DNA from 2 places in the Sphaerotilus sp. FB-3 genome. Region 1 is predicted to be linked to the other one. Evidence: predicted binding sites of a transcription regulator. Region 1 holds the regulator's gene; the other holds the start of a gene.
The links. Region 1 encodes LexA, which represses DNA repair genes until DNA is damaged. Its sites were predicted from a motif close to ACTGTATNNNNATACAGT; they were not measured.

Region 1 (6,321 bases):
GCAGCTCTTCGCCGCCGGCTACGCCGCCTGCTTCATGGGTGCGATGAAGTTCGTCGCCGGCCAGAAGAAGATCGCGCTGCCGGCCGACCTGAAGATCGACTCGGAAGTCGGCATCGGCCCGATCCCGAACGGCTTCGGCATCCAGGTGACGCTCAACATCCATGTGCCCGGCATCGAGCGTGCGGTCGCCGACGAGGTGGTGCAGGCCGCCCACATCGTCTGCCCCTACTCGAACGCGACCCGCGGCAACATCGAGGTGACGCTGAACCTGGTCTGATCCCGGTCTGACCTCGGTCGGGGCCCGGCCCGAGGCGGCCGGACCTCAGCCGCCGCGGCGCGCCAGCAGCCGCAGCAGCACCTCGATGCGCGCCTGCGCCGAGGTCAGCGCGCCGGCATCCGGCAGCAGATCGGTCGCCGAGGGCACGATGCAGCCGGCGCCGCCGCGCAGCGCGCGCAGCACCAGCACGCCGGCGGCCTGCGCCCGCAGCAGCGCCGCCATCAGATCCTGGTGCACCGAGCCGTTGCCGGTGGCGGCCACCACCAGGCCCTGCACCCCGACCTGCACCAGCAGGTCGACCAGCCGGCCGTCGGCGCCGGCATGGCTGGTGACGATCTGCACATCCGGCCAGATGTCCGCCGCCAGCACCTTCAGGCCCAGCGGCTGCTCCACCGGCCATTCGCGCAGCCGGCGCAGCTGACCGGCCTCGACATGCGCCAGCGGGCCGGCGTCGCCCGCGCTGAAGGCGTCCAGCCGGTACGGGTGGATCTTGCGGACCTCCGCGCCCGACCAGACCTGCCCGCCCAGCACCGCCATCACCCCGCGCGCGCCGGGCCAGCCCACCACCGTCAGCGCATCGTCCAGGTTCTGCGGCCCGTCGGGCTGCGGCGCACTGGCCGGACGCATCGCCGCGGCCAGCACCACCGGGCGCGACGGCGCCAGCACCCGATGCAGCAGGTAGGCGGTCTCCTCCAGCGTGTCGGTGCCGTGGGTCACGATGATGCCGTCGACCTCCGGCCGGTCCAGATGGTGCTGCACCCGCTCGGCCAGCCGGCGCCAGATCGCGTGGCTCATGTCCTTGCTGTCGACCTGCGAGACCTGCTCGGACTCGATGCGCCAGCCCGCGTCGATGCGCCGGCGCAGGCCCGGCACCCCGTCGATCAGATCCTGAACCGCAACCTGGCCAGCCTTGTAGCCGACCACATCGGTGCTCTGCTCGGCCCGACCGGCAATCGTGCCGCCGGTGCCCAGAATGACGATATGGCGGCCGTTCTGCGCGGGCCGAGGGGAGAGCACATCGCTGCTTGTCATCTGCATGGAACTGGATAAAAATACAGGCACTGGATATCTGAACAGCCCCAAGGACATGCCATGGACGCGAGCCCGAAGCTCACCCCTCGCCAGCAGGACATCATGGCGCTGATCCTGCGCACGATCGAGACGACCGGCGCACCGCCCACACGGGCCGAGATCGCCACCGAATTCGGTTTCCGCTCGCACAATGCCGCCGAGCAGCATCTGCGCGCGCTGGCCCGCAAGGGCGTGATCGAACTGGTCGGCGGCACCTCGCGGGGCATCCGGCTCAAGTCTGACATATTGCGCAGCCTGAGGTCGGGCGGCACCTACCCCGCCGACGCCCCTGCGCCCGACACGATGAGCGTGCCGCTGGTCGGCCGGGTCGCCGCCGGCAGCCCGATCCTGGCGCAGGAACACATCGAACGCAGCTACACGATCGAGCCCCATCTCTTCACCCGCCGCCCCGACTACCTGCTGAAGGTGCGCGGCATGAGCATGCGCGATGCCGGCATTCTCGACGGCGACCTGCTGGCGGTGCAGCGCGGTGCCCGGGCCCAGGTCGGGCAGATCGTCGTCGCCCGGCTGGGGGACGAGGTCACCGTCAAGCGCCTGCGCCACGGCCCGGCGGGCATCGAACTGCATCCGGAAAACCCGGATTTCCCGGTCATCCATGTGCAGCCGGATGATCCGGACTTCTGCATCGAGGGCCTGGCGGTCGGTCTGATCCGCAACAGTCCGATGCTGTAGCCCGCGGCGGCCACGCCGCCTGCGGGCTGACGGCCGCTGCACTGTCCTCTCGTCCCGACCCGGACTCGCGGGTCCCCTGTCGCGCCATGCGGCCCTTCCGGCCGGGCGGGCTGACGCTCGCCTGCACCGGTACCCTAAAGATCCAGGAGGTTCCGATGTTTCCGATGCTCGCCCGCTGGCTGCGCCGTGCTCCGCGCCCGGTCCTGTCGCCGAATCTCGCAGCAGACATCGCTGCGGACCTCGCACCCGATCTCGATCTGGCAGCGGTCGCGGCGATGTCCGACCGGCCGCTGCCCCGGCCCTCGCTCTCGCCTCTCTCGCCCCTCTCGCCCCGTTCGACGACATCGCCCATCGCGCCACAACGGCCCGCGCATCCGCAGGGCATCGTGCTTTCGCGCAGCATGCTGACCTCGGTGCGCCATGCCGACTCCCGTCGTCTGTGGCCCGCGCAGGCCCTCGCCGCCGACCCCGACGACATCCCCGACGAACGCCTGCATCTGCAGATCGATCCCCAGGATCCGCGCCGGGTGCGCATCAGCGGCAGCATGCGCGAGGTCTGCGCCGCACTCGACGCGCTGATCGCGGTGCAGTGATCCGGCAAAGCCCCGGGAAAAGCCGAAGGAAGCAAAAAGGGCCGGCAAGGCCGGCCCTCGGATTCGCAGGCGTCACCGCCAGCAAGGCATCAGCCCATGTGCAGGCCGCCGTTGCAGGAGAAGTCCGCGCCGGTGGTGAAGCCCGAGTCCTCGCCCGCCAGCCAGCCGACGATCGAACCGATTTCCTCCGGCGTGCCCAGACGCTTGACCGGAATGGTGGCGATGATCTTGTCGAGCACGTCCGGACGGATCGCGCGGACCATGTCGGTGCCGATGTAGCCCGGGCTCACGGTGTTGACGGTCACGCCCTTGGCGGCCAGTTCCTGCGCCAGCGCCATCGTGAAGCCGTGCATGCCGGCCTTGGCGGCCGAGTAGTTGGTCTGGCCGGCCTGGCCCTTCTCGCCGTTGACCGAGGAGATCTGGATGATGCGGCCGAAACCGCGCTCGACCATGTCGCCGACCACCTGCTTGGTGACGTTGAACATCGAGGTCAGGTTGGTGCTGATGACCGCGTCCCAGTCCTCGCGGCTCATCTTCAGGAACATGCGGTCCTTGGTGATGCCGGCGTTGTTGACCAGCACGTCGATCGGACCGTGCTCGGCCTTGGCCTTGGCGAAGGCCTCGACGGTCGAGTCCCAGTCGGCGACGTTGCCGACCGAGGCGTAGAAGGTGTAGCCGGCCGCAGCCTGCTCGTCGAGCCACTTCTGGAAGTCACGGGTCGGGCCGCAGCCGGCGATGACCTTGAAGCCGTCCTTGTGCAGACGACGGCAGATCGAGGTGCCGATGCCACCCATGCCGCCGGTGACGTATGCGATTTTCTGTGCCATGTCTGTCTCTCCTTGTGATGGGTCTGCGCTCACAGCGAGCGCAGACGAGTGAAGGCTCGCGAAAAGGACCAGAGGGAAATCAGCGCTCGACCGTCAGCGCGACACCCATGCCACCGCCGATGCACAGCGAGGCGATGCCCTTCTTCGCGTCACGGCGCTGCATCTCGTGCAGCAGCGTGACCAGGATGCGGCAGCCGGAGGCGCCGATCGGGTGACCGATGGCGATCGCGCCGCCATTGACGTTGACCTTCGACAGGTCCCAGCCCATTTCCTGGTGGACCGCGCAGGCCTGGGCCGCGAAGGCCTCGTTGATCTCGAGCAGGTCGAGGTCGGCCGCGGACCAGCCGGCACGCTCGAGCGCGCGGCGGGCGGCCGGCACCGGGCCCATGCCCATGAAGGCCGGATCCAGGCCGGCGCTGGCGTAGGAGGCGATGCGCGCCATCGGCTTCAGGCCCAGCGCCTCAGCCTTGGCGGCCGACATCAGCATCACGGCGGCGGCACCGTCGTTGATGCCCGAAGCATTGCCCGCAGTGACCGAGCCCGCCTTGTCGAAGGCCGGACGCAGGCCGCCCAGCACATCCAGGCTGGTCTTGCGGTTGATGAACTCGTCCTTGGCGAAGACGACCGGATCACCCTTCTTCTGCGGAATCGAGACCGGCACGATCTCGTCGTCGAAGCGGCCGGCGTCCTGGGCGGCGGCGGCCTTCTGCTGCGAGGCCAGCGCCAGCGCGTCCTGCATCTCGCGGGTGATGCCGTACTTCTTGGCGACGTTCTCGGCGGTGATGCCCATGTGGTACTGGTTGTACACATCCCACAGGCCGTCGTTGATCATGGTGTCGACCAGCTTCCAGTCGCCCATGCGCTGGCCGTCGCGCGAGTTCGGCAGCACATGCGGGCTGGCGCTCATGTTCTCCTGGCCGCCCGCGATGATGATCTCGGAATCGCCGTCACGGATGGCCTGGGCGCCCAGCATCACCGCCTTCAGGCCCGAGCCGCAGACCTTGTTGATGGTCATCGCCGGCACGCCCTGCGGCAGGCCGGACTTGATGACGGACTGGCGGGCCGGGTTCTGGCCCGAGCCGGCGGTCAGCACCTGGCCGAGAATGACTTCGCCGATCTGCTCGCCGGACAGGCCCGTGCGCTGCAGCAGCGAGCGGATGACCGTGGCGCCCAGCTCAGGCGCCGCGGTCTTGGCCAGCGTGCCTCCGAACTTGCCCACGGCGGTGCGTGCCGCTGCAACGATCACGATGTCGGTCATGCGTTTTCTCCTGATTCAGTGTCCAGTGGGTCCTTTGCGGACCGCGGTTGAAAGACGGGCACGCCGCGTCGTCAGACCTTCTGCTTGACGTAGCGCCCCGGAGCCGGCTCGATGACCTTGTGCTGGCGGTTGCCATAGGCCTTCGGCGCGGCCTTCTTCTTGCCGGCATGCTGCGCCAGCCAGTCGGCCCAGTCCGGCCACCAGCTGCCCGGCACCGAAGTGGCGCCGGCCAGCCAGTCGTCGGCCGAGGCCGGCAGTTCGTCGTTCGTCCAGAAGTTGCGCTTCTTCTTGGCCGGCGGATTGACCACGCCGGCGATGTGCCCGGAAGCGCCCAGCACGAAGCGCCGCGGGCCCTTGAACAGCTTCGTGCTCTGGTAGGCAGCGTCCCACGGCACGATGTGGTCCTCGCGCGAGGCGTAGAGATAGACCGGTGCCTCGATCCTGCCGATGTCGACCTTCTCGCCGCAGACAGTCAGCGCGCCCGGCACCTTGAGCTTGTCCTCGAGGTAGGTGTGACGCAGATACCAGCAGTACATGTTGCCCGGCAGGTTGGTGCTGTCGGAGTTCCAGTACAGCAGGTCGAACGGCGGCGGCGTCTCGCCCTTCAGGTAGTTGCCGACCACATAGTTCCAGACCAGATCGTTCGGGCGCAGGAAGCTGAAGGTGGCCGCCAGCTCCTTGCCGCGCAGCATGCCCGGGCCCTGCGGCGCGTCCGCGCCGATGGTCATCTCGCGCAGCCGCACCGAGGTCTCGTCGACGAAGATGTCGAGAATGCCGGTGTTGCTGAAGTCCAGCAGCGTGGTCAGCAGCGTGACGCTGGCCGCCGGCTGCTCGCCGCGCGCGGCCAGCACCGCGAGCGCAGTGGTCAGGATGGTGCCGCCGACGCAGAAGCCCAGCGTGTCGATCGTGTCGCTGCCGCCGATCTCCTGGACCACCCGGATGGCCTGGATGACCGCCTTCTCGATGTAGTCGTCCCAGGTGAAGGCGGCCATGTCGTCGCCGGGGTTGCGCCAGCTGACGACGAAGAGGCGGTGGCCCTGCTCGACGGTGTAGCGGATGACGGAGTTGTCCGGCTGCAGGTCGAGGATGTAGTACTTGTTGATGCACGGCGGCACGAACAGCATCGGGCGCTCGTGCACCTGCGCGGTCAACGGCTTGTACTCGATGAGCTGGAACAGCTCGTTCTCGAACACGACCGCACCCTCGCTGGTGGCGACGTTGCGGCCGACCTCGAAGACCGACTCGTCGGTCTGCGAGACATGACCCTGGCGGATGTCGTTGACCAGCTGCTGCACGCCCTGGGCGATGCTCTCGCCGCGGGTTTCCAGCGCCTTCTTCTGCGCCTCGGGATTGAGCGCCAGATAATTGGACGGGGCGCTGGCATCGATCCATTGCTGGACCGCGAAGCGGATGCGGGTACGGGTTTTCTCGTCCCCCTGCACCGCATCGGCCAATTGCATCAGCGTGCGGGCGTTGAGCAGATAGCTGGCCGCCGCAAAACCGGAAGCCGGATTGTCGGTCCACTCGGCGGTGGCAAAACGGCGATCCTTCGGCAGGCTGACCTTGCCGCCGGACTGCAGCCCGGCATTCCAGAGCTCGGCG
Region 2 (6,321 bases), on a different contig from region 1:
CGTTCATGTTCGGCAACCACCGCTTCCGCAGCCACGGCGATCATGGCCTGGGCTCGGTCGACATGGCCCGCTCGATCGTGCAGTCGAGCAATGTCTACTACTACATGCTCGCCAGCGAGATGGGCGTGGACATGATCCATGACCAGATGGCGCCCTACGGCTTCGGCGAGAAGACCGGCATCGACCTGGAAGGCGAGGCCACCGGCGACCTGCCCTCGACCGAGTGGAAGCGCACCAAGTACAAGCGCCCGGAGCAGAAGCGCTGGTATGCCGGCGAGACCATCTCGCTGGGCATCGGCCAGGGCTACAACAACTTCACCATGCTGCAGCTCGCCAGCGCGCAGGCCACGCTGGTGGCCGGCGGCAAGCGCTACGCGCCGCGCGTGGTGCGCGGCATCGAGGACGCGGTCAGCCGCGAGACACGCATCCTGTCCTCGCAGCTGGTACTCGACATGAAGCTGCGCGAGCCCGATGTCGATGTCATCAAGCGCGCGATGTTCGGCGTGACCCAGTCCGGCACCGCCACCCGGGTCTTTGCCGGCGCGGCCTACGCCAGCGGCGGCAAGACCGGCACCGCGCAGGCGGTCACCATCCGCCAGAACGAGAAGTACAACGCCTCCCGGCTGGCCGAGTACAAGCGCGACCACTCGCTCTACACCGCCTTCGCGCCGCTGGACGAGCCGCGCATCGCGCTGGCGATCGTCGTGGAGAACGCCGGCTTCGGCGCCGAGGCCGCCGCGCCGATCGTGCGTCGTGTGCTCGACTATGTGATCGCCGGCCGCTATCCCTCGCCCGAGGACATCGCGCTGGTCCAGAAGGGCCAGGGGGCGGCGCCGATCGGCCCCTTCATCGCGGTGGCCGACGTGCCGCTGCCGCCGGCGCGCACCGGCGGCATGGAGAGCGACCCGCCCGCGGCGGCGGCCTCCTCCGCAGCCACCGCCAATGCCAGCACGCCGCGCCAGATCGACCCGACCCCGCCGGGCGAACCGCCCCAGGCCCGCGCGCTGCAGCGCTGGTGGGTGCCCCGACGCGATGCATCGCCCGCGCCGCCGGCGCCGAGCACACCGGCCGCCTCACCGAAGGACTCCGCGCCATGATCATCAACACCCCGTTCGACCGCCCGACCCTGTGGCAGCGGGTGCAGCCGCTGTTCCGCGGCTTCGATCTGCCGCTGCTGCTGGCCATCCTGATCATCGCCACCATCGGCCTGACCGCGATGTACTCGGCCGGCTACGACAACGGCGCGCGCTTCGGACTGCAGGTGCGCAACATGGCGCTGGCCGGCGTGGTCTTCTTCCTGGTGGCCCAGGCACCGCAGCAGCGGCTGATGTCGCTGGCGGTGCCGCTGTACACGCTGGGCGTCATCCTGCTGCTGCTCACCGCCGCCTTCGGCATCGACCCGACGAACAAGGGCGCACGGCGCTGGCTCAATGTCGGCATCGTCATCCAGCCCAGCGAGATCCTGAAGATCGCCACGCCGCTGATGGCCGCCTGGTGGTTCCAGCGCCGCGAAGGCCGCGGCCAGACCGGCGACATCGCCAAGGCCTTCGTGCTGGTGCTGGTGCCCTTCCTGCTGGTGGCCAAGCAGCCCGACCTGGGCACCGGCCTGCTGATCTTCTTCGCCGGCTTCTTCGTCATCTTCTTCGCCGGGCTGTCGTGGAAGCTGATCCTTCCGGCCATCGCGCTGGGCAGCATCGGCATCATCGCGCTGATCCTGGCCGAGCCGACCATCTGCCAGCCCGGAGTGGACTGGCATGTGCTGCACACCTACCAGAAGAACCGCGTCTGCACCCTGCTCGACCCGAACCGCGATCCGCTGGGCAAGGGCTTCCACATCATCCAGGGCATGATCGCCATCGGCTCGGGCGGACTGACCGGCAAGGGCTTCATGCAGGGCACCCAGACCCATCTGGAGTTCATCCCGGAGCGCACCTCCGACTTCATCTTCGCGGCCTTCTCCGAGGAATTCGGCTTTGCCGGCGGCTGCGCGCTGCTGGCGGCCTACACCTTCCTGATCTTCCGCGGCCTGGTGATCGCGCACGAGGCGCCGACCACCTTCTCGCGCCTGCTGGCCGGCTCGATCACGATGAGCTTCTTCGTCTATGCCTTCGTCAACATGGGCATGGTCAGCGGCATCCTGCCGGTGGTGGGCGTGCCGCTGCCCTTCATGAGCTACGGCGGCACCGCGCTGGTCACGCTCGGGCTGTCGCTGGGCATCCTGATGTCGATCGCCCGATCGCGCCGGCTGATGCAGAGCTGAGGCAGAGCTGATGCAGAGCGGCGGCCGGGCGGCGCGGCTCAGACCGGAATCTCGTCGGAGCGCGCCGGCTCGGCCGCCGGCCCCTCCGGCGACACCGCCTCCGGCACCGGCGCCTGGCGCAGGCGGATGGTGAAGCGCGCCCCCGGCCCCTCGCCGATCGGCACCTGACCCGGCTCGCGGGCATCGTCGAGCTGCACCGTGCTGCCATGCTGGTGGGCGATCTCCGCGACGATCGCCAGCCCCAGGCCGGAGCCGTCGACCGTGGTGCCCAGCGCGCGGTAGAAGGGCTGGAAGACCAGCTCGCGCTCGGCCGCCGGAATGCCCGGCCCCGAGTCCTCGACCTGCAGCACCACCGTCTGCGCAAACGGATCGGGCACCACCCGCACCGTGACGGCACCGCCGCGCGGGGTGTAGTGCAGCGCGTTGTCGACCAGATTGGAGATCAGCTCGCGCAGCAGCAGGGCGTGGCCGAGCACATCGGTCTGGCCGGGACGCTGCAGGGCGTCCGGCAGTCGGGAGTCGGCGCCCTCGTAGCCCAGATCGATGCCGGCATCGAGCGAACGCGGCACGAAGTCGCGCACCACATCGGTGGCCAGGGCCTCCAGGTCGATGCGGTCACGGGCCTCGATGCCGGCACGTGCATCGGCCCGCGCCATCGACAGCAGCTGGTTGACCATGTGCGCCGCGCGCTGCGAGGCCCGCGCCATCTGCTGCAGCGAGGCACGCAGCAGCTGCGGATCGCCGTGGCCGGCGTCGATCTCGCGCGCAGCCAGCTCGGCCTGCATGCGCAGGCCCGCCAGCGGCGTCTTGAGCTGGTGCGCCGCATCCGCCAGGAAGCGCTTCTGCGTCGCCAGCGAGGACTGCTGGCGCTCGAGCAGGTCGTTGATCGCCTGCACCAGCGGCGAGACCTCCTCGGGCACCTCATGCACGTCGATCGGCGAGACATCGTCGCTGGCGCGCTCGCGGATGCGCTGCTGCAGCGCGGTCAGCGGCGCCAGACCGCGCACCAGCGCCATCCACACCAGCAGCACCGCCACCGGCAGGATGACGAACTGCGGCAGGATCACGCCCTTGATGATCTCGGTGGCCAGCCGCGAGCGCTTGGCCTGCGTCTCGGCCACCTGCACCAGCACCGCGCGCGCGTCCGATCCCGGCACGATCCACTGGTAGGCCACACGCACGCTGTCGCCGTGGATCTCGTCGTCGCGCACCTTGACCTGGCCGGGCGTGCGCGGCTCGTCGGCGGGCGGCAGCGGCAGGTCGCGGTCGCCGCTGACGATCTCGCCCCGCGCGCCGCGCACCAGGTAATAGACATTGTCGACCTCGTCGGCGCGCAGCATGCGCGCCGTCTCGCGCGACAGGTCGAACAGGATGTCGTCGCCGCGCACCTCGACGCGCTGGCCCAGCGAGCGCACCGACTCGATCAGCGCCCGGTCATACGGCAGGCTGGCGATGCCCTGCGCGGCCAGCCAGGTCAGCGCCAGGCTCATCGGCCACAGCAGCAGCAGCGGCGCGAGCATCCAGTCGAGGATCTCGCCGAACAGCGAGCGCTGCTCGCGCCGGCGCGCAAGCAGCCCGACCGGCGCAGCCGGCGCCGAGGCCGGTTCCGGAACCGGCAGGGCCTCAGGCCGCGATCTTCTCAAGACAGTAGCCCAGACCGCGCACGGTGGCGATGCGGATCGGGCCCTGCTCGATCTTCTTGCGCAGCCGGTGGATGTAGACCTCGATGGCGTTGTTGCTGACCTCCTCGCCCCACTCGCACAGCCGCTCGACCAGCTGGTCCTTGCTCACCAGGCGGCCGGCGCGCTGCAGCAGCACCTCCAGCAGGCTGAGCTCGCGCGCCGACAGGTCGACCATCTGCTCGTTGATGTAGGCGACGCGACCGGTGGCGTCGAAGGTCAGCGGCCCGTGCTTGATCAGGCTGCTGGCCGAGCCCAGGCCGCGGCGGGTGAGCGCGCGCACCCGGGCCTCCAGCTCCTGCAGCGAGAAGGGCTTGGCCATGTAGTCGTCGGCGCCCAGGTCCAGGCCCTTGACGCGCTGCTCGATCGAGTCGGCCGCAGTCAGGATCAGCACCGGCACCGCCGAGCCGCGCCCGCGCAGCTTCTTCAGCACCTCCAGGCCATGCATCTTGGGCAGACCCAGATCGAGAATCAGCAGATCGAACTCGTGGGCCGCCAGCGCGGCATCGGCTTCCGATCCGCTGGCCACATGGTCGACGGCATAGCCAGCGCTGCGCAGGCTGCGCAGCAGTCCGTCGGCCAGGACCTGGTCATCTTCGGCGATCAGAATGCGCATGTCAGTCTCCTCTGTATCCTGCCGGATCCTGAGGGATCCCTGCTTCTGGGTCCGATTGTAGAAAGCCCCGGACCGTACCGCATCGGGACAGATGCGATGATGGCCACCCGCGCCTTGCGTCTCGTCAGGCAACAGCCGGACAGCATGGCCGGGGCGAAGTCATCGGATGACCTGCCGTCCGGATCGCCTGTGCACCTCAGGCCACAGGCCAGCGGATCCGCCGACCGATCCATCACATCACCACTGTACAAATAGACAGTCTCTGAGATAATGGCCGCCACACCCAGGAGAACCCCGATGGATGCATCCAAGTCCGCCCCCGCCTCGCTGAACACCGAGAAGGCCAAGGCCCTGCAGGCCGCGCTGGCGCAGATCGACAAGCAGTTCGGCAAGGGATCGATCATGCGCCTCGGCGAGGGCGAGGTGATCGAGGACATCCAGGTCGTCTCGACCGGCTCGCTGGGCCTGGACATCGCGCTGGGCGTGGGCGGCCTGCCGCGCGGCCGGGTCATCGAGATCTACGGCCCCGAGTCCTCGGGCAAGACCACGCTGACGCTGCAGGTCATCGCCGAGATGCAGAAGCTCGCCGGCACCTGCGCCTTCATCGACGCCGAGCATGCGCTCGATGCGCAGTACGCGCAGAAGCTCGGCGTGAACCTGCAGGAGCTGCTGATCAGCCAGCCCGACACCGGCGAGCAGGCGCTGGAGATCGTCGATGCGCTGGTGCGCTCCGGCGCGGTCGACCTGATCGTCGTCGACTCGGTCGCGGCGCTGACCCCGAAGGCCGAGCTCGAGGGCGAGATGGGCGATGCCCTGCCCGGCCTGCAGGCCCGTCTGATGAGCCAGGCGCTGCGCAAGCTCACCGCCACCATCAAGAAGACCAACTGCACCGTCATCTTCATCAACCAGATCCGCATGAAGATCGGCGTGATGTTCGGCAGCCCGGAGACCACCACCGGCGGCAACGCGCTGAAGTTCTACGCCTCGGTGCGCCTCGACATCCGCCGCGTGGGCAGCATCAAGAAGGGCGACGAGGTGATCGGCAACGAGACCCGGGTCAAGGTGGTCAAGAACAAGGTCAGCCCGCCGTTCAAGACCGCCGACTTCGACATTCTCTACGGCGAGGGCATCAGCCGCGAAGGCGAGATTCTCGATCTGGGCGTCAACGCCAAGCTGGTCGACAAGTCCGGTGCCTGGTACGCCTACAAGGGCGAGAAGATCGGCCAGGGCAAGGACAACAGCCGCGAGTTCCTGCGCGAGAACCCGGATCTGGCCCACGAGATCGAGAACCGCATCCGCGAATCGCTCGGCATCAGCCTGCTGCCGCCGCTGGCCGGCACCGAAGGCGCCTGAGCCCGCGGGCACCCGTGCCAGCGCCCAGCCTCAGTCTGAAAGGACGCGCGCTGCGCTTCCTGAGCCTGCGCGAGCATTCGCGCAGCGAACTTGCGCGCAAGCTCGCACCGCATGCCGAAAGCGCCGAGCAGGTCGATGCGCTGCTGGACGAGCTGACCGCGCTGGGCTTTCTCAGCGAGCAGCGCTTCGTCGAATCTCTGCTGCACCGGCGCGCTGCCCGCCACGGCAGCGGCCGCATCCGCCAGGAGCTGAACGCCAGCGGCGTCGATCCGGCCGATCACCAGGAAGCGCTCGACGCCCTGAAGGACAGCGAGCTGAGCCGGGCGCGCGCGGTCTGGTCACGCCGCTACGCCAGCGCGCCGTCCGACCTGAACGAGCGTGCGCGCCAGACGCGCTTTCTGCTCGCTCGCGGC

Region 2: a site for LexA is predicted at 4,798-4,815, ahead of recA (recombinase RecA). Genes of this name have one in related genera too.

What each region holds. Positions count from the first base shown of each region.
Region 1 is NZ_BQWE01000006.1:105,847-112,167, reverse strand. Features, by position in the region: gene NFT33_RS02050 (organic hydroperoxide resistance protein) at 1-277, shown strand, start outside; gene NFT33_RS02045 (asparaginase) at 323-1,315, opposite strand; gene lexA (transcriptional repressor LexA) at 1,370-2,041, shown strand; gene NFT33_RS02035 (hypothetical protein) at 2,197-2,634, shown strand; gene phbB (acetoacetyl-CoA reductase) at 2,724-3,461, opposite strand; gene NFT33_RS02025 (acetyl-CoA C-acetyltransferase) at 3,541-4,719, opposite strand; gene phaC (class I poly(R)-hydroxyalkanoic acid synthase) at 4,791-6,321, opposite strand, start outside.
Region 2 is NZ_BQWE01000034.1:1,131-7,451, reverse strand. Features, by position in the region: gene mrdA (penicillin-binding protein 2) at 1-1,097, shown strand, start outside; gene rodA (rod shape-determining protein RodA) at 1,100-2,260, shown strand; gene NFT33_RS13325 (sensor histidine kinase) at 2,299-3,780, opposite strand; gene NFT33_RS13320 (response regulator) at 3,884-4,555, opposite strand; gene recA (recombinase RecA) at 4,853-5,908, shown strand; gene recX (recombination regulator RecX) at 5,923-6,321, shown strand, end outside.